Regions from separate parts of the Metabacillus sp. GQ13 genome, predicted to be linked through region 1. Evidence: riboswitches for the same ligand, from Rfam matches in the RefSeq annotation. Region 1 holds a riboswitch; each other region holds the start of a gene.
The links. A riboswitch is a leader RNA that binds a small molecule or an ion and turns the genes downstream of it on or off. The one in region 1 is predicted to bind S-adenosylmethionine.
Positions count from the first base shown of each region.

Region 2: it holds a riboswitch for S-adenosylmethionine, as region 1 does, so the genes downstream of both, AC6CHR_RS02475 (bifunctional homocysteine S-methyltransferase/methylenetetrahydrofolate reductase) here and AC6CHR_RS17395 (methionine ABC transporter ATP-binding protein) in region 1, are expected to answer to the same signal.
Region 3: it holds a riboswitch for S-adenosylmethionine, as region 1 does, so the genes downstream of both, AC6CHR_RS15100 (sugar ABC transporter substrate-binding protein) here and AC6CHR_RS17395 (methionine ABC transporter ATP-binding protein) in region 1, are expected to answer to the same signal.

Region 1 covers NZ_JCAXET010000014.1:33,366-40,275, forward strand. Annotated here, with positions in the region: gene sufC (Fe-S cluster assembly ATPase SufC) at 1-544, opposite strand, end outside; gene AC6CHR_RS17380 (YuzK family famiily protein) at 1,063-1,215, opposite strand; gene AC6CHR_RS17385 (MetQ/NlpA family ABC transporter substrate-binding protein) at 1,697-2,536, opposite strand; gene AC6CHR_RS17390 (methionine ABC transporter permease) at 2,554-3,219, opposite strand; gene AC6CHR_RS17395 (methionine ABC transporter ATP-binding protein) at 3,212-4,237, opposite strand; SAM riboswitch class I at 4,441-4,548, opposite strand; gene AC6CHR_RS17400 (O-acetylhomoserine aminocarboxypropyltransferase/cysteine synthase family protein) at 4,818-6,134, opposite strand; gene AC6CHR_RS17405 (SCP2 sterol-binding domain-containing protein) at 6,356-6,673, opposite strand; gene AC6CHR_RS17410 (thioredoxin family protein) at 6,814-6,910, opposite strand, start outside.
Region 2 covers NZ_JCAXET010000002.1:38,484-45,393, reverse strand. Annotated here, with positions in the region: gene AC6CHR_RS02495 (methyl-accepting chemotaxis protein) at 1-240, opposite strand, end outside; gene AC6CHR_RS02490 (BMP family lipoprotein) at 252-1,214, opposite strand; gene AC6CHR_RS02485 (CvfB family protein) at 1,415-2,266, opposite strand; gene AC6CHR_RS02480 (YajQ family cyclic di-GMP-binding protein) at 2,503-2,994, shown strand; SAM riboswitch class I at 3,258-3,415, shown strand; gene AC6CHR_RS02475 (bifunctional homocysteine S-methyltransferase/methylenetetrahydrofolate reductase) at 3,514-5,367, shown strand; gene metH (methionine synthase) at 5,360-6,910, shown strand, end outside.
Region 3 covers NZ_JCAXET010000011.1:147,190-154,099, reverse strand. Annotated here, with positions in the region: gene AC6CHR_RS15100 (sugar ABC transporter substrate-binding protein) at 1-1,127, opposite strand, end outside; SAM riboswitch class I at 1,266-1,372, opposite strand; gene AC6CHR_RS15095 (MFS transporter) at 1,575-2,810, opposite strand; gene AC6CHR_RS15090 (glutamine--tRNA ligase/YqeY domain fusion protein) at 3,302-4,987, shown strand; gene AC6CHR_RS15085 (sensor histidine kinase) at 5,355-6,910, opposite strand, start outside.

The sequences.
Region 1 (6,910 bases):
CATCGATATCAAGACCAGAATCAATTTCATCAAGAATAGCAATTTTTGGTGAAATCATCATTAATTGTAGGATTTCATTACGTTTTTTCTCTCCGCCTGAGAAACCTTCATTTAAATAACGTTGTGCCATATCTGGATCCATATCTAACTCTTCCATATTGCCATCCATTTTACGGATGAATTTCATTAATGAAATTTCTTCGCCTTCTTCACGACGAGCATTAATTGAAGATCGCAAGAAATCAGCATTTGTAACACCACTAATTTCACTTGGGTATTGCATGGCTAAAAATAGACCTGCACGTGCACGTTCATCTACTTCCATTTCCAATACATCTTTACCATCTAATGTAATACTACCTTGTGTTACTTCATATTTTGGGTGACCCATGATCGCTGATGACAACGTAGATTTACCCGTACCATTTGGTCCCATAATTGCATGGAACTCTCCACCATTTATTTCGAGATTTACACCTTTAAGTATTTCTTTTCCTTCAATTTCTACGTGTAAATCCTTAATGATTAATGTAGAACCTGCCATAACTATACCTCCATAATATATAAAGTTTACTAATTCTCATTTTATTCTCATTCTAATCTTATAACAAATGAAAAGTGAACACAACCTTTAAGAGTTAACCTCGAAATATGTCGAGGTATGAAGGGAACAATTCACCTGGCCTCTAATACCTATACTTTAATTTTTAAATTCAACATCAACCACAATATACGCATTGATAAAACGATCATTTATTTTCAATAACTACTTTCCTCTTCGAATTAGTTTTCACCTACAAGTAAAAAACATTCTCTATAAGTGAACAAACTCTTGGGAATGTATATCATGATCTTTTTAATAGTTGTTTTTAGATATAGTATTTTTGATCCTCGAGTCTCTTGAATAGCATAATACAAGGCTGTTTTTGCAAATATTTGATGTTTTCCGTACAAAGTACTAATGTACACGTTTTAACTATATCTTAGTGCTCTTTTCGAGCCTAATGCAAAGAAGAACCAGTTCAAAGTGAGCTGGTTCTTTCTTTGTATTACTATATTCGTTTATTTTTTCATTCTTCTTTCAATTTCTGCATAAATTAATTGACTCTTACGATAATCCTTTTCACGGTTCATTTCTACATCCATTCTTTTTTCATGATTCTGTGCATATTCTTCATACCCCATACCATGTGAATGATGCATAGCTTTTTCCATCTCAGTTGTGTAGTTGATCTCAATTGTTTCCTGATTCGAGTGAATAATGAACCAATCCCTTCAACTTTTTTTACTACGTTTAAAAGTTTATCAAGAATTTTCTAATAACTCAAAGTGCGTCAGATTATGTGACAAAAGCTAATGCTCCATAATCATTTGCCTGACAAAAATAGCACATATATATTGTACATTTACTCGATATCACTCAAGAATACTCAATATCATATTATTAAACCTACAATTTAATGAAATTTACAGGGGATTTTGTAAGGATTAAGAAGATCAGATTATCTAACAAACTAAATTGAGGATTTTACACTTTTAATTTGCCTACTATTCAAATCATGTTCAAATTAGATTTTCGGATATTCTCTCTATATTATCTTTCATCCCTCGATCTTGAACACAATCTTAGCCAATAAAAGAGGTTCTATAAAAACAAAAAAACTGACACTAAAACAATAGTGTCAGCCTTACGAATCTATTCCACTTCAGTAACAGCAGGAATTACCGATCCTTGATATTCTGTTTTAATAAAGTCTTGAATTTCTTTGGATTTTAATACCTCAACTAACTTTTTAACATTTTCGCTGTTTTCATCTTCTTTTCTTACTACAATTAAGTTTGATGGTACGACATCACTTCCTTCGAAAGCTACACCGTCTTCCTCAACATTAAGTTTGCCTTCTAAAGCATAATTTGCGTTTATCGCAACTGCGTCCCCTTCTCCATTTTCAAATGAAGTAGCAAGAAGCTTAGCTTCAATCAAAGTAGAAAAATCTAATTTTTTTGGATTTTCTACGATATCTTCTACCCTGGCATTTTGGCCTACGCCCTCTTTAAGTTTAATCAAACCAGCCTTTTCGAAGATCGGAAGGATACGTCCATGATCACTATACGAATTACTCATGATAACTTGTGCACCTTCTGGAAGATCATCAAGACTATTGTATTCCTTGGAATAAATTCCGATCGGTTCTTTATGAATCTCACCAATGCTAACAAAATCGTACTCATTTTTCTCTATTTCTAGCTCTAAGTATCCTGGTGTTTGGAAATAGTTTGCATCAATATCTTTTTCTTTTAGTGCAATGTTTGGAAGGACATAATCTTGGAATACTTCTACTTTAAGCTCAATACCTTCCTCAGCCAAAAGCGGCTTTGCTTCTTCTAATATTTGCGCATGTGGGATAGCAGATGCGCCAACAGTTAGTGTGTTTTTGTTTTCTTCTGTACCTTCTTCACTGCTATTGCCCCCACCACATGCAGTTAGTGCTAACAATAAAACAGTCACTAAAATGAAACCTAGTTTTTTATTCATTACAATTCCTCCTATTTTTATCGTTTATCAATTCTTTTGGTTAGAAGATCGCCAATAGCTTGGATAATAAACACAAGTATTAAGATGGCTATAGTTGCAACCAGTGTTAATAGTGTATTACCACCCTGAAAACCCTCTAGGTAAGCAAAGTTTCCTAATCCACCTGCACCTATAACGCCTGCCATTGCTGTATACCCAATAAGAGCAATAGCTGTGACAGTAATCCCTGAAATTAATGCTGGTAGAGCTTCTGGAATCAAGACTTTAAAGATGATTTCAAAATTTGATGCACCCATTGAATGAGATGCTTCGATGACACCTTTATCAATTTCTCGAAGCGCAATTTCAACCATTCTAGCATAAAAGGGTGCTGCTCCAATAATTAAGGCGGGCAAGGCAGCATTAGCGCCTAAAATGGTATCCATTAACAACTTAGTAAAAGGAATAAGTAAGACGATTAAGATAATAAATGGGATAGAGCGAAACACGTTCACAATCGCACCAACTATCGTGTGAATCCATCGATTTTCCCACATCCCAGCTTTTCCGGTTAAAAACAACAGTAATCCTAATATCATCCCCAGAATAAATGTTAGGGCAACAGAGATCAGTGTCATATAAATGGTTTCTTGTGTTGCAGTCATCAGTTTTTCCCATTTTAGTAATTCATACCACTCACTCATTAACAATCACCTCCACACCTATCTTGTTGGACTTAATGAACGTAATTGCATTCTCAATTACATCTTGCTCACCCTTTAAATGAATAAACAAAGTTCCATAAGCACCATTTTGTGTTTGAGAGATTTTCCCCTGCAATATATTTATATCCAAGTCATAATGACGGATCAGGTTTGTTATAAGTGGCTGTTCCGTTGAATCCCCTACAAAGGTAAGTTGAATAATTTGTCCTTCAGGGTGATGGTTGACAAGATTTTTAATCGTATCAAATGTCTCTTCAGGTTCTGTTACTTGCTTCATAAACCTCTTAGTAATCTGTTCCTTTGGATTTTTGAAGAGTTCTAGGACCTCGCCTTGCTCGACGATCTTTCCTTCTTCAATCACCGCCACTCGATTACATATTTTTCGAATCACATGCATTTCGTGTGTAATAAGGACAATTGTTAATCCCAGTCTTTTGTTTATATCTACAAGTAAGTCTAGAATGGAATCTGTTGTCTGTGGGTCTAGCGCTGAGGTTGCTTCATCGCATAATAAGACTTGTGGATTATTTGCCAATGCCCTTGCAATTCCAACACGTTGCTTTTGACCACCACTTAATTGGGATGGGAAAGCATCCTCACGACCTTCAAGACCAACTAGTCGGATTAGTTCATTTACTCGTCTAATCCGTTCAGGTTTTTTTACACCTGCAATTTCTAATGGGAACGCAATGTTATCTTGAACAGAACGTGACCATAGTAAATTAAAATGCTGAAAAATCATACTAATTCCTAATCGAGCTTTTCTTAATTTCGAGCCACGAATCTCGTCAATTTGACTTCCAGCAACATTAATTCTACCACTAGTTGGTTTTTCTAACCCATTTAACAAACGAATTAGTGAACTTTTCCCAGCCCCACTATATCCAATAATCCCGAAAATTTCACCTTTATCTATTTGCAAATTCACATTATTAACAGCCGTTACATTGCCCGTTTTTGTTTCATAAACTTTATTAACGCCCTCTAATCTAATCAAGTTGTCACCTACTTTCAGTTTTTTATGTCTTTGGATAATCTCACTAATCCTTTTTTTCTATAATAAGTTTGTTAGTAGGATTGTTGTTTTTCTTATATAGAATTTGGATTGAAGAGTTCGTCTAGAAATCATTGTTAGAAAAGTTCCAGCTAAAAACAAAAACCCTTCTGCAACATGAGCAGAAAGGCGCAAAAATGTCCTTTCTCTCATCTCCCAAAGCTATACAGCTTTGCGTGAATTGGCACCATTTCAACACTGTTGATGGTTGCCGGGCTTCAAAGGGCACTTCCCTCCACCTCTCTTGATAAGAGAACAACTATATAATTAAAGTTTACTATTTTACAAGTCAGACTTAAGTACGAATGTGATTGTATCACGATATTTAAAATCATGTCAATTAATTCAAAAGCTAATAATTATTTTTTAGTATAATTTTTCTTGATTTTATTATTCACTTTACTATGCATATAGACAAAAAAAGTGAGATGACTTTGTAAAGTCACCCCAGTTTATCCGAAGAAATCATTTTTACATCTGGTTGTATTGGAAATTTAAGATTTAAGTAACTTTACATACTGTATTAAGAATGAACCTGTTCAGTTCCCTTTACCCCAGTTGCTTTGTAAATTGCTTGATCTAGATCTTCGATAATATCTTGGATGTGCTCAATTCCAACCGATAAGCGAATTAAATCTTCAGTGACTCCTGATCTTTTTAATCCTTCCGCACTTAATTGCTGATGGGTTGTACTTGCCGGATGAATAATTAGGCTCTTTGCATCCCCAACATTCGCAACATGTGACCAAAGCTGTACATTGTTAATCAAAGATGCTCCAGCTTCGCGACCACCCTTTATTCCAAAGACGATGACTGAACCGGCTCCATTTGGTAAGTATTTATCTGCTAAGACTTTATCAGGATTATCTGATTGTTCGGGATATAGAACCCATTCAATGGCTGGGTGATTTTCCAAATAATCAACCATTTTTCTCGCATTTGCAATATGCTCCTTCATACGAACATGAAGCGTTTCTAAACCAAGAGTGAATTGAAATGCATTATAGGGACTAAGTGCAGGACCTAAATCACGTAATAATTGCACTCTAGCTTTTATAATAAAAGCCTGTTCTCCTAGAGCATCTGCATAAACTAAATCATGATAACTTGGATCAGGAGTTGTGAAGCCTGGAAACTTAGGATTATTCCAATTAAAGTTTCCACCATCAATGATTACTCCACCTAAGCTTGTCCCATTTCCCAATAACCATTTTGTTGCCGAATGAACGACAATATCCGCTCCATGGTCAATTGGTTTACAAAGATAAGGTGTAGCAAATGTATTATCGACAATTAACGGTATTCCTGCTTCATGCGCAATTTTAGCTACTGCCTCAATATCTAATACATCTAGGCTGGGATTACCTATTGTTTCTGCAAAGATCGCTTTTGTTTTAGGCGTTATCGCTGCACGAAAATTTTCAGGATCTTTTACGTCCACAAATACTGTATCAATACCGTATTTAGGTAGTGTAGTTGCAAATAAATTGTATGTCCCACCGTACAATGCTGAAGCCGATACAACTTCATCCCCAGCACCGGCAATATTTAAGATAGAGAGTGTGATTGCGGCCATACCACTCGCTACAGCCAGGCTCCCAATCCCTCCTTCAAGTTCAGCAATTCTCTCTTCAAATACAGTTGATGTTGGATTATGGATTCGGGTATATATGTATCCAGGTTCCTTTAATCCAAATAGGTTTGCTGCATGTTCTGTATCATCAAATAAATAGGCATTAGATTGATAAATCGGTACCGATCTTGCCCCTGTCATTGTATCTTTCTTTAATCCACCGTGAATAGTAACCGTTTCTGGACGATACGTACTTTTTTCTTTCATAATAATTCCTCCTATTCAAAGATTATTTGCACGTCTAAATTCGCTGTTTGTGAAAGTTAGAAAATTCCCACAACTTAAACTACCTTAATAGTAAACGATTACATCATGAAGATACAAGACTATTAACCATTTATTTTAATGTCTTTACTTAGTGGATTTCTCGAAAAATAGTTGCTCCCTGCTGGTTTTTTAGCTGAAGAAGAACATAACTACTAAACTATCTAACTTAACTTCATTATGGCCTCAAGTTTTAAAAAATCTCGATAGGAACCTGTTACCTTTATTTTTCCAAATGAAATTAATTGCTTTAAATTACCTTTTCCTAATAATACTTCTTCTAGATCAATAGCTTCTCCTTCCAAGATAAAATCAACCTTTAATAAAGGTTCCTCAATCATTTCAGCACCGTTTGATGTCATTTTCACAAAATAACTATTTCTTTGAATTGGTTTCACTTCCAATAGAAGTGTTCTGTTTATTAAGATCGGTGTCAGAAACTTAGCTTTATTAAGATTAACAATAAATGTTTTCATATACATAAAGGAACCTCCCGATACCAATGAAGTTTTATACTTACTTCATTGAATAATGGAAGATTCCTTTATAAATATATCGACAGTTTCTGCTGACTCCTACACCATTTGTGAATATATGAGTATTTCCCGAGAAATATGTCAGGTTAAGGCAAATGTTTTTTTATTATGTCCAGTAAGTAACCCACTGATTGGAAGGCATAAATTTTTTCTCTTTCGATTCCATCATCAAAGATCAGTAGG
Region 2 (6,910 bases), on a different contig from region 1:
AGATATACTCATCAATATCTCTTGCTTTTGTGCATCTGTCGGGTTAACTGAATAATTACTCAACCCTTGTTTCGATGTATTTAATTCTCCTTGGAGCGTTTGGATATTCAAAAGTGTTGGTACTTGGTCAGCATTCGATGATTGAATGGATAGCATATTATAAATAATAAATGCAATCATTAAAATAGCTACTAATAATACACTAACAGAATTTAAAAGTAATTTTTTCTTAATAGTCATATCGTTCCTCCTTATCTGTCAATGGAAAGCTGTTTCTTCCAATCTTCTATGATTTCTTCCTGTTCTTTTGTATATATGTTCACTCTCAAAGGTGCTAAGTCAATGCCATTCTCTTCTAAACCTAATTCAATATGGCCCTTCTTAACTTTACCTTCTTTCACAAGTTGTTCAGCCACTTGGTACATTGCAACATCAACATTTTTTAGCATCGAGGTAATAACTGCCTTTTCTGCATAAAAATATTGGTCACTATCAACACCTATCGCATTTACTTTACTTGCTTGAGCTTGTTTCAAAACTCCCACACCCGTTAGACCAGCTGCTGCAAATAACACATCAGAATCCTTATCAATCATCTCACGGGCGATTTCCGCACCTAGTTGATCATTACCAAAGTCTCCAGCATACTTTACATTAACAGTGATAGATGGTTCTATCGCTTTTGCACCGTTAATAAAACCATCTTCAAATTTATTAATTAATGGGACATCATCTCCACCAATAAACCCTAGCTTATTTGTTTCAGTCGTTAAAGATGCTACAACGCCAGCTAAAAAGCTTCCTTGATCTTCTTTAAAGGTGATAGAACTTATATTGTCGAAATCAGCTACAGAATCAATGATAATGAATTGTTGTTTTGGATACTTTTTTGCTACTTTTTCTAGATCAGCCTGTACCATAAAACCGAGGCCAACTATGACATCACAGTCTTCTTCTACTAGTTCAGTTAAGCCCGCTTCATAAGTCTCAGTTTCCTTTAATTCACGATAGTCAAAAATAATACCTAATTCGTTCCTAGCTTTAACAAGTCCACTAAAAGCTAAATCACTAAAAGATTGATCTCCTAAACCTACATCTGAAAGCATAATACCAATTTTCACCTTTTCATCGACTTTACTAGCAACCTCTTGTTGCGAACAGCCGTTTATCATAAGGATAAAACAAAGAAATACCACGGCAGTGAGTTTCTTTATGCACATTTAAAAACCTCCAATAATCTATATTAAAATAATACATAGACTTCTATCGGCATATTTCTACTATTATTAATACTTAACTATTAAAGTTATTATTTTTTTAACAGAAAAGAATATTCTGAAAATTATTATCTTACAAACGTAAAAAAGCTTTCATTCCTCTGACGAAATGAAAGCTTTTTTGCTAATTATTCATTTTATTGCTCTTTAAAATACGTCCATCCCTCTTTTTGATATACTCTCTCATTTTTCATAAGGTGACCTAATGCACGCTTAAATGCAGCTTTACTTAAATTAAAACGTTCATAGATGTCATCTGGATCACTTTTGTCTGTATAAGGCATTGCCCCGTCTCGCTCTTGCATATAAGCATAAATTCGTTCCGCATCACCACTCAAAGCCTCGTGTTTACGTGGCAGTAAAGAGACATTAACTGTTCCGTCTTCCTTTACATCAATCACTCTACCTGTAACGGTCTCACCTAAACGGGGTTCGACGATACGTTGAGATGAATGAATAAATCCTTTATACCCATCCTCTGTTAAAATATATGATCCCGCAACAATCATCCGATAAACAGTCCCAGTAACTTGTTTATTGAATACAGAACGGTCTGCTTCTTTAATAAATGGTTCAACAATATCCTCTGTTGCAAGTCGGGCAAAAAATTTGCCATTTCCTGTGACCTTTAATGTACAGTAAAGTTTGTCTCCTACTTTAGGCCAAACCTCTCTTAAAAACGGAAGATGATCCTCTGCAACAAGTGCATCCTTACTTAAGCCAATGTATACGAATGCTCCCATATCCTCAACGATGTCTACTACATCAAGCCATTCGTATGAGCCCTCAGTAATCAATGGTTTTTTCATTGTTGCATATAAACGATCTTGTGAATCAACTCCGAAAAAGACTTCAATCTCATCGCCTACTTCAATCTCACCTATTACCTCTGTTTTATGTAATAACACACGTTCTTCACCATCAGTTAAGAAGTATCCATACTCGACCTTCTCATCTATTGTTAGTATTTCAAATGTACCTGGTATCATTTTATATCTGTCCCTTCATCAATTAAGTAGGTTCTCTTCTAAAAGTTTGGCTAATTATACGAATAACCACAATCTTTGCGAAAACAACCAGTACGTAAATCCTTACCACTTTGCCTTTATGGGGACGAGTTCCGGCTATTTTTACTGTTCAAAGTCCCTTTTAACATATAAAAGTTGTGATGACTGTTTTATTTTACTATAATTTAACTATATTATATACGTAATGGAGGATTATTATGGCGAAAGAAAGTTCATTTGATATTGTATCTAAAATTGAATTCCCTGAAGTAACAAACGCAATTAGCATTGCAATGAAAGAAGTTGCCACTAGGTACGACTTTAAAGGCAGTAAAAGCAACATATCTCTAGATAAGGAAGAACTCGTTTTGGTTTCTGATGATGATTACAAGCTTGAGCAATTAAAGGATGTACTGATTTCAAAGTTAGTTAAACGAAATGTACCAATAAAAAATATTTCCTACAAAAAGCTTGAGAATGCTTCAGGTGGAACTGTTCGCCAACGAGCTGAACTAGTTTCAGGGATTGATAAAGAAAATGCAAAAAAAATAAACAACATCATTAAAAATAATGGTTTAAAAGTTAAAACACAGATTCAAGATGACCAAATCCGTGTAACCGGTAAAAACAAAGACGATCTCCAACAAGTAATCGCTGCAATTAGAGAAGCTGATTTACCGATTGAGGTACAATTTATTAATTACCGTTAAACTAAAGTGGATTTAATTATGCTTTTTTATCATGATTACGTTCGCAAATTTTTAGAACATTAGGTAATCCCTACAGTCATTCTGTCAGGGATTACCTTTTTCTATCTATCGCTTTTTCTTGCCAACATGTTTTATCCTTTTCTTATTTTTAATTATTCATACAATTTTAGTCAACATTACATTTTACTATTGATATTTTTCGAAATATTAGATAAATTAGTTATAATACATTTCTATACGTTAAAGTAATTAACTAATTTCATATCTTATCAAGAGAAGCTGAGGGACTGGCCCGATGAAGCTTCAGCAACCGGTTTACACGAGTTTAGATCTGGTACCGATATCATCTTTTCTACCTAGATCTTCCGAGTGCCAAGGTGCTAATTCCAGCTAAGCATGTAAGATGCTTGAAAGATAAGGGGAAGCTTTGAATCATTTTAGCCTTCTGCTTATGAAGGCTTTTTTTTTATAGATTCACTTTTTTCTCCTACTCAATTAACCAAGGACGGGGGCTTTACTATGAACTTTTTGGAAGACTTAAAAACTAAGATCCTAATCGGAGACGGCGCAATCGGAACAATGCTTTATTCTCATGGTGTTGATCGTTGCTTTGAAGAACTGAATGTATCAAAGCCAGATGATGTATTACGTGTCCATCAATCCTACATTCAGGCTGGTGCGAACGTTATTCAGACAAATACTTACGGAGCGAATGATATTAAACTAACTCGCTATGGATTAGAGGATGAAATTAGACAAATTAATAGAAAAGCTGTTGAAATTGCTAAACGAGCTGCCTCATCATCAACGTATGTATTCGGTACAATCGGTGGTGTACGCTCTTTTAAGAAAAGTGCCCACACATTAGATGAACTAAAACGAAATTTCAGAGAACAGCTTTTTGTTTTACTAAATGAAGATGTCGATGGAATTCTACTCGAAACCTATTATGATTTAGAAGAATTAAAAACTGTTCTACAAATTGCTAGAAAAGAAACGAATAAGCCAATCATTACAAATGTATCACTTCATGAAGCAGGTGTTTTACAGGATGGTACACCTTTGTCACAAGCATTTTTAGAACTTGAAGACCTTGGAGCAAATGTCATTGGTTTAAACTGTCATTTAGGTCCATATCATATGATCCAATCACTTGAGGAAGTACCGCTCCTAGAAAACTCATATTTGTCGGTATTCCCTAACAGCAGTTTACCTGCTTTAAATGAAGGTCGTCTTGTCTACGAATCTGATCAAGGCTATTTCAAGGAGAGCGCGCTAAAATTCAGAGAGCAAGGTGCTAGATTAATAGGTGGTTGTTGTGGAACAACACCACAACATATTCAATCAATCGCTGAGGCAGTGGGACACTTACCACCTGTTACGGAGAAGCATGTTAAAGTACCTAAACATGAAAAAATAAGCATTTCAGAAGATAAAACTTATTTACTTCCTCCCTTACAGGATATTGTCGCTGAGAAACGTTCAGTTATTGTTGAGCTAGATCCACCGAAGAAACTTGGAATGAGTAAATTCCTTCAAGGTGCAGAGGCCCTTCACCATGCTGGTATCGATGCACTAACACTTGCAGATAATTCACTCGCTTCCCCTCGAATAAGCAACCTTGCAGCTGGCATGCTTGCTAGGGAGCGAACAGGAACACGTGCATTAATTCATATAACTTGCCGTGACCGGAATTTAATCGGTTTACAATCTCATTTGATGGGCCTACATACGTTAGGACTTTCTGATGTATTAGCAATAACAGGCGACCCATCTAAAATCGGTGATTTTCCTGGTGCTACTTCAGTTTATGATGTTTCTTCGTTTGATTTAATCAGTTTAATCAAACAATTCAACGAAGGTGTCTCTTATTCTGGTAAACCATTAGGGGAGAAAACAAATTTCTCAGTTGCAGCAGCCTTTAATCCGAATGTTCGCCATTTAGACAAAGCTGTTGTGAGGCTTGAGAAAAAAATCGCTTGTGGAGCTGATTATTTTATCTCTCAGCCTCTCTATTCAAGTCAACAAATTGTCGATGTTTATGAAGCGACTCGCAATGTTAAGTCACCTATCTACATCGGGATCATGCCGCTAACTTCAAGCCGGAATGCTGAATTTATTCATAATGAAATTCCTGGTATTAAGCTTTCTGACTCCATTCGCGAAATAATGGCAAAAGCAGGCACAGATAAGGAAAAGGCAAGGCTGGAAGGTCTTGCAATTGCTAAGGAACTTATTGATACAGCTTTCGACTTATTTAATGGCATTTATTTAATTACCCCATTTTTACAATATGACCTGACAGTGGAGTTAACCAATTACATCCATGAGAAGGAAAAACAACTTGCTGAAAGGAAGATTACTCATGTCTAGGATAGAAAATGAACTAAAAAAACGAATACTCGTACTTGACGGTGCAATGGGTACAATGATTCAAGCTGCAGATCCTTCCCCTGCCGAATTTGGTGGTGAAGAATACGAAGGCTGTAATGAATATTTAACCTTAACAGCCCCGAAAATAATTGAAACAATACACGAATCATATTTAGCAGCAGGTTCAGATATGATTTCAACTAACACATTTGGCGCTACCAGCCTTGTATTGGATGAATATGATCTCGGATCTTTAGCATTAGAGCTCAATATCGAATCGGCTAAACTTGCAAAAAAGGCAGTTGATAAATTCTCTACCCAAGACAAACCTAGATTTGTCGTCGGGGCAATGGGACCAACAACTAAAACATTATCGGTAACAGGTGGAACGACATTTGATACTTTAATAGCCAACTATGAAGAACAAGCTAGAGGATTAATAATTGGTGGTGCTGATTTACTACTATTGGAAACAAGTCAAGATATGTTAAATGTAAAAGCTGGATTCATTGGTATACAGAATGCTTTTAAGAACACAAAAAAAGAACTACCTCTAATGGTTTCTGGAACAATTGAACCCATGGGAACGACATTAGCAGGCCAAGACATTGAAGCGTTTTTTGTTTCCTTAGAACATATGAAACCAATTTCGGTTGGTCTAAATTGTGCTACAGGACCTGAATTTATGACAGATCATATTCGTACACTTTCAGGACTAGCTAATACTGCCGTAAGTTGTTATCCAAATGCAGGTCTTCCTGATGAAGAAGGAAACTACCATGAATCACCTGAATCGCTTACGAAAAAGCTTGTAGGCTTCGCAGAACAAGGCTGGCTTAATATCGTCGGAGGATGCTGTGGAACAACTCCAGAACACATTAAAGCACTTACTGAAGCTGTATCAACTATTACACCTAGAATCATTGAAGACGTTTCAAACGGTCATACTGTCTCTGGAATAGACGCTCTTCTTTATGATGATGGCATGCGACCTTTGTTTGTCGGTGAACGTACGAACGTTATTGGTTCCCGTAAATTCAAACGACTCATTGCCGAACGAAAATTTGAAGAAGCCTCTGAGATTGCAAGAGCACAGGTCAAAAATGGTGCACATGTTATTGATATATGTTTAGCAGATCCTGACAGAGAAGAACTTGAAGATATGGAAGCATTCATTCCAGAGGTTGTCAAAAAGGTAAAGGCTCCATTAGTCATCGACTCAACTGACGAAAAAGTGATTGAACAGGCGTTAAAGCACTCCCAAGGTAAGGCCATCATTAACTCTATTAACCTAGAGGATGGAGAAGAACGCTTTGATGCCATCGTACCACTTGTTAAAAAATATGGTGGTGCATTAGTTGTCGGAACAATTGATGAAATCGGTATGGCTTTAACAGCTGAAAAGAAACTCGAAGTAGCAAAGCGATCTCATGATCTTCTCGTCAAAAAACATGGACTTAAGGCTAGTGATTTAATATTTGATCCACTTGTTTTCCCTGTAGGTACAGGTGATGCACAGTATATAGGTTCGGCAAACGAAACA
Region 3 (6,910 bases), on a different contig from region 1:
TATTTTTTATAGTATTCTTTTAATGTTTTCATCCAGTCTTCTTCAAATGCTGTCGATTGTCCCCATCCTTCAATCGTGTCTGCAAGATTAACCATATTTATAGGATCACTAGACTCTACTAGTGCATCTTGAGAAATAAGTGATGCCTCTAAGTTGTAAGTTGCTGGTGTCTCTTCTCCTGCTAATTTTTTCGCTAATAATCTCATGTCTACTGCCCCTATTAATTTAGGATCAACTGCTGCAGTGTATTTCCATGAACTTTTTTGGTCCTGAATTTCTTGTAGATCGGCATTTGAGACATCGATACCATATATCTTAATTTCGTCTCTACCAGCTTCTTTGATTGCACGGGCAGCACCAATTGCAAATGCATCCCATGTTGCAAATATTGCGTCTATTTCACCTTTAGGATGTTTATTCAGCATTGCCGCTACAGCATTTTGTGTTTGTACTGATGTATCTGCTGATGCTATTCCAAAACGTTCTATTTCTTTAATACTTGGGTTAGCATCTAATGTTTCTTGATAAACTTTATTCCGTCTAACCATTGGCGGAAACCCATCAACCCACAGATAGATAATATTTGCTTCACCACTTGTGTCTTTAATAAGTTGGTCTAATGCTAATGTTGCAAGTGCTTCATCATCTTGTGAGGTTAAAGTTACACCTTCAATAGTAGCTAGTTCCTCTGTAGAGTCAAAAGTAACAACACTTTTCCCTGCATCAATCAGCTTTTGAACCTCTGCAGTTGTTGCATCGTCATCACCATGTGAAATAATAAAACCGTCATAATCCTCTTCTAACCCTTGTGCTATCGCGTCATGAAATTTTGCAGTATCGCCATTCGCTGTAAAAACATCAACTTGGAAGCCTAACGCTTCTCCTTCTTCTTTTGCACCTGCTAAGAATTGTGCTGTGTGATCATCGCCACCAATTTTTCGGATAACTTTTATTTTAGCCCCTTCACCTTTAGCAAAACGCTCAGGAACATTTTCTAATGAAACGTCAGGGTTGCCCTTTCTTTTAACTGTTTCAGCCGTTTCTCCACCATTTGAAGAACAACCTGTCAGTAATAACGTAAATGCAAGAATGAAGATAAGTGCTGATTTAACTACTTTGTTTTTCATATCTGTTTGACTCCCTTTTGCTGTTTATTTTCTTTTGTTAAGATACCTTATAAAACAACTTCGCTTTCACTTAATTTTAAACGTAAAAAACCTCTCAAAAAAAGAGAGGTTTCACCACATTTATATAAGGAGACTCCTCTCTTATCTTTCAAAACCAACTAGGTTTTGCAGGATTTAGCACCAATTCAAAATAGAACGGTTGCTGGGCGTCAACGGGCCAGTCCCTCTGCCACTCTTGATAAGAGATTGCATATGCTGTTTAGGTTAGGATCTTTTCTAAAAGATAATTGCTTAAACCGTGAAGTAAAGCTATGTACGATAAAGCAACAATCTTTGCGAATACAACCTTAAGTAAACGAAAGAATATATTCACTCTAAAGGTGTATCAAAGGTTTGTCAACTGTTTTTTGAATATTTTTATTACTTCATTATCAATACAATTCTTATCTATATATTTACTTTGACTTGTTTTTTCATTGGTCGATTCAGTACCAGTGGTAGAACAAGAATTACACCAATTGCCATACAAATTGCTGAAACCTGATATGATACAACCAGACCAACTATTTGTTTCAGTACACCTGCTAGACTCATCATTATTACCATTGCCCCCATAAAAAGAGGCGTCATAATCCCGTTAACTCTGCCTACAAATGATTCTTCTGCATTTTGAAGAATCATAGTATTGATACTAATTTGAATAGCTGGCATCATCAACCCTGTAAAAAACTGCGCAATTAATGAGATCAAGAGAATTTCTGAGAAGCCAATGATTGAAATCATGACTGCATTTACAAGCATCCCCGCTGCAAGCATTCGAATAGGCGCGATCTTTTTTGATAGTGCTAAGGCGATACCGCCACCTATTATCATCGCTACACCGTTAATTGCCATAAACCATTGAACAAATTCTTTATCCATATTAAGTTGCTGTGTCACGATAAAGATACCTAACGGTTGTATTAACCCCACAGCTAACCCTGCTACAAAAAAATTGGTGCCCAATATCACTAAAAATCTATTTTGTTTTACATATTTAAACCCCTGGATGAACTCTTCTATAACCGTCGTCTTGTCGGAACTTTCTTCTACAATCTTATCCGCAGGCAAGAATAGAAGCGCAACAGCTGAAAGGATAAACATAACCCCTGTAATGGCTATCGAAACTTCAATCCCAAATTGTTGAAATACGAATGCTCCAATTACTGGTCCGATAATCATAAAAAAGGCAAACATTGTTTGGTAAATGGACATCCCCATTTGAAGCTGGGACTCAGGAATATGAATCTTAAAAAGTTTCATACCAGAAGGCTGAGAAAACTGAGATAATATTGAAGAAATAAGCATAGCAAAAAACACAGCTTTCCATGTTGCAAATATTAATGTTAACAAAACAACAAATACGGAAATGGCACTTAATAGATCACACCATACCATCGTTTTCTTCGGCATCCATCTATCTGCAAATGTCCCACCTATTATCGAAAAGATAAAAATAGGCGCATATTCAGCTACGGAAATTAGTGAAACTGCCAAAGGATCTTCATTTGTTTGTTCCATAATAAATAGTAAAACAGCAAAATTCCTTACCCATATACCTAGCTGTAAAAACAGGCCAGAAAGAAGGATTGCTCTAACAAACCGATTACTGATAAAGTCCTTAAATCCCGTTTCTTGATTCATTTTCTTTCCTCCACTTTTCAACGATCTTCATTCACTTGTGCACCATATATAATAATTCCCCACAGCCTAAAAAATTCCTTTTATTTACTAATTAATTTCAACTTTAGATGTAATAGATACGTTAACAAGCTAATAATTTACCTTTTACTTCCTCTGAAGAATAGCTAGATTTCCTTTTAGTATGAAAAAGTTTTAGAAAAGAGCCTATTGATAAAATAAATTCGTTTATGAAGGTTGATTTATAAAGCAAATATATATACTATTACTACTAATTGACTAAGTAAATTAACCTTTTGCTTATCTATTGGTATAATAGTAAGCAGTACTTATTTTTACGATAACGGCTTTAGTGTATTAGCAGACACAACTAAATTGAAAGCAATTAACAGTATGACTGTAAGCCCAAATTCGTCTACTGAGTTGGACATAATAATAAGTTTCAGCAGGGAAACCCTCCCTGACTCTCAATCAATAGAAAGGTTTGATCTGATTTGGAACACAACTCCTCAAACTTTATAAGAAGTATTATTAAAGAGGACCTAGAAACTGGAAAAAGAGAGAATGTGTACACAAGGTTCCCACCAGAACCGAATGGCTATCTACATATTGGTCATGCAAAATCAATTGTTATTAACTTTGGATTAGCAGATGACTTTAACGGAAAAACAAACCTAAGATTTGATGATACGAATCCTTTAAAAGAGGATACTGAATACGTTGAATCCATAAAAAAAGATGTTGAATGGCTCGGATATGAGTGGGATGGATTGTTTTTTGCCTCTGATTACTTTGAGGAGATGTACAATCGCGCAATTCTTCTTATTAAAAAAGGTAAAGCATATGTCGATGACTTAACCGCGGATGAAATAAGACAATACCGTGGAACACTGACAGAGCCTGGGAAAGAAAGCCCATTTAGAAATCGTTCTGTTGAAGAAAGCATTCAATTATTTGAACGGATGCGCAATGGTGAATTTGGAAATGGAGAAAAGGTATTACGTGCCAAAATTGACATGTCTTCACCTAACATTAATCTGCGTGACCCAGTTATTTATCGTGTATCCCATGTTGCACATCACAACACAGGTGAGAAATGGTGTATTTATCCGATGTACGCCTTTGCTCATCCACTAGAAGATGCAATTGAAGGAATTACACACTCATTATGTACAACTGAATTCGAAGATCAACGCCCTCTTTATAATTGGATTATTGAAGAATGTGAAATGGAAAATAAACCTCAACAAATAGAATTCGGTCGCCTGAATATAACGAACACTGTTATGAGTAAGCGAAAGTTAAAGCAGCTTGTTGAAGAAAAGTTCGTAGACGGCTGGGATGATCCTAGAATGCCTACTATTTCAGGTTTACGAAGAAAAGGATACACACCTAAATCGATCCGTGAATTTGTTAAAGAAACTGGTGTCTCTAAAGGGTCCGGAACTGTGGATGAGGCAATGCTTGAGCACTTTGTTCGAGAGGATTTGAAGCTTAAAGCACCACGTACAATGGGGATCTTGAAGCCTTTAAAAGTAGTGATTACGAATTACCCAGAAGATCAAGTTGAAATGCTCGATGCTGAAATCAATCCTGAAGTACCTGAAATGGGAATGAGACAAATTCCATTTTCTCGAGAAATATATATTGAACAAGAGGACTTTATGGAAGATCCACCCAAGAAATACTTTAGACTCTTCCCAGGCAATGAAGTTCGTCTTAAACACGCTTACTTCATTAAATGTGAAGACGTCATTAAAGATGCAGATGGCAATGTCGTAGAAATTCATTGCACCTACGATCCTGAAACAAAGAGTGGTACAGGATTTACTGGTCGGAAAGTAAAAGGCACAATCCATTGGGTTGATGCAAAGAATGCACTACCTGCAGAATTCCGACTATATGAACCATTAATCCTAGATAACACTACATCAGCTTCAGAGGACACAGAAAACATGGATTCTGATCCTGTAGAAAAAACATTCTTAGACTTTGTAAATGATAAGTCATTAGAAGTGTTACAAGGCTTTATCGAGCCTAATATGAACGAAGTCATTGCTCACGATAAATTTCAATTTTTCCGTCACGGTTACTTTAATGTCGATCCCAAGAATACCACAAAAGAAAAAACAGTATTCAACCGAATCGTATCACTAAAAAGTTCATTTAAAATGAAATAATAATCAAAAGCGGAAGCGCCTGTTCAGCCCCGTCAAGCATAAGACGCTAATGAATAGAAGGTTGTCCTTTACCTTCAATTCATTAGTGACTTATGACCTCGAGGGGCTAGGCGCTGGAGCTGGATGTCAATCAAAAGCGGAAGCTCCTGTTCAGCTTAAGGCAAGCATAAGAAGCTAATGAATAGAAGCTAGTTCTTTACCTTCAATTCTTTAGTTTTCCCCCTCGAGGGGCTCGACATCCGACTTTTGCAAAATCGGACTACTGGAGCAGTACTAAGCACTAAGCAATGAACAGATGTAAAAAGCTAATATAAATTCTAATACAACAAAAAAGCAGGTTCCCAATTTACGGAATCTGCTCTTTACTTTAATTGGTTAAGGATAAAAACGACGCTTTATTGCCACCTTTTTCTCCTACTTTGACTGCATCAGTTAATGGCAATTCTATCAAAAAGATTGTACCTTCATTTGATGTATCGACTAAAGTAATCCTACCTTTGTGGTTTTCGATAATTCTTCTAACAATCATTAATCCTAAACCAGTACCATGTTCCTTTGAACTTGAAAAAGGTTCAAATAGTGTCTTTAATATAGAAGCAGGTATCCCTCCACCACTATCCTTTATATAAACCTTATAGTATACTTCCGTAACCTCGGTATAGATGGTAATAGTACCATTCCCACTCATGGACTCAATACTATTTCTTAACAAATTGTGGAATACCTGTTTGATTTGTTTTGTGTCGACAAATAACAAATTTCGATCTAACTCGATATTAAAGTCCACATCCTCAGAAGATTGACTAATAAGGGGAAGAATTTCTCCCATTATATCCTCAAGATATGTTTCCTTTTTGATTGGCGCACCAGGTTTTGATAATAACAACATATCTTCAATAATAACGTTAATTCGTTCAATTTCCTTCATGACTAAAGGTAAATGATACTGATCTTTATATTGTTCTGATATAGATTGAAGCATTAAAGTTAAAAATCCATGGATGACTGTTAATGGATTACGAATTTCGTGTGCTGCCCCTGCAGCCATTTCTCCGACAACAGCCAACTTTTCTGATTGAAACATTCTTTTTTCTAATTCCTCTGTTTCAGTTATATCAATAAAATTTATGATCCTACCTATCACTCTTTTATGCTGATTTAAGAGTTCTGTTTGAGAAACGAGTAAGAAAAATTGACCTTCCTCTGTCAAAAAAGGTACCTTCGTATGCAAATAGGTGTGCTTGGAGGTTAGTATATCCCAAAATGTTTTATTCTCGATAGCATCATTGAAAACAAGGCGCTTCTTCACCTGATCTTCGTTGGTATTTAATATTTTTATAGCTGTAGTATTTAACGATATATCACTCGTTTTATCATTAATCGTGATGATCCCTACAGGTAAGGAATTTAATATTTGTTCTCGATAAACCTTATCATTCATAATCGTATTAAACGACTCTTTGAGTTTGTATGACATTTGATTAATCGATTGGGTTAAGTACTGAAGCTCTACTTGTGATGTTGAATTAAGGGTTAAACCATATCTACCATTTGCGATCCTATCTACTTTATCAATCATCGTCTCAACAGGTTTAGTTAAATTTGCACTAATTCGAAATGAGACAACGATTGAAAAACAAATTGCTCCACTTGTAATCAAAATGAGCAACGTTAATGAATTTTCAATAATATCTGAAAATCGATTGGAATAGCCATTTAATTTTGCATTAGAATTCTTTTTGGCAAATATAATATCCTCTTTTAACTCTTCCATCTGTGGTAAGTATTTCGAATTTATGTAGTCTTCAGCAGACTTCCTATCGTTATACATTAGTAATCCTTGTACATTATTCATGATAACAAAATCTAGCAAGTCCATTCTTCTTTTATAATCACTCATATCCCCAGGGACTGAATCTTCTT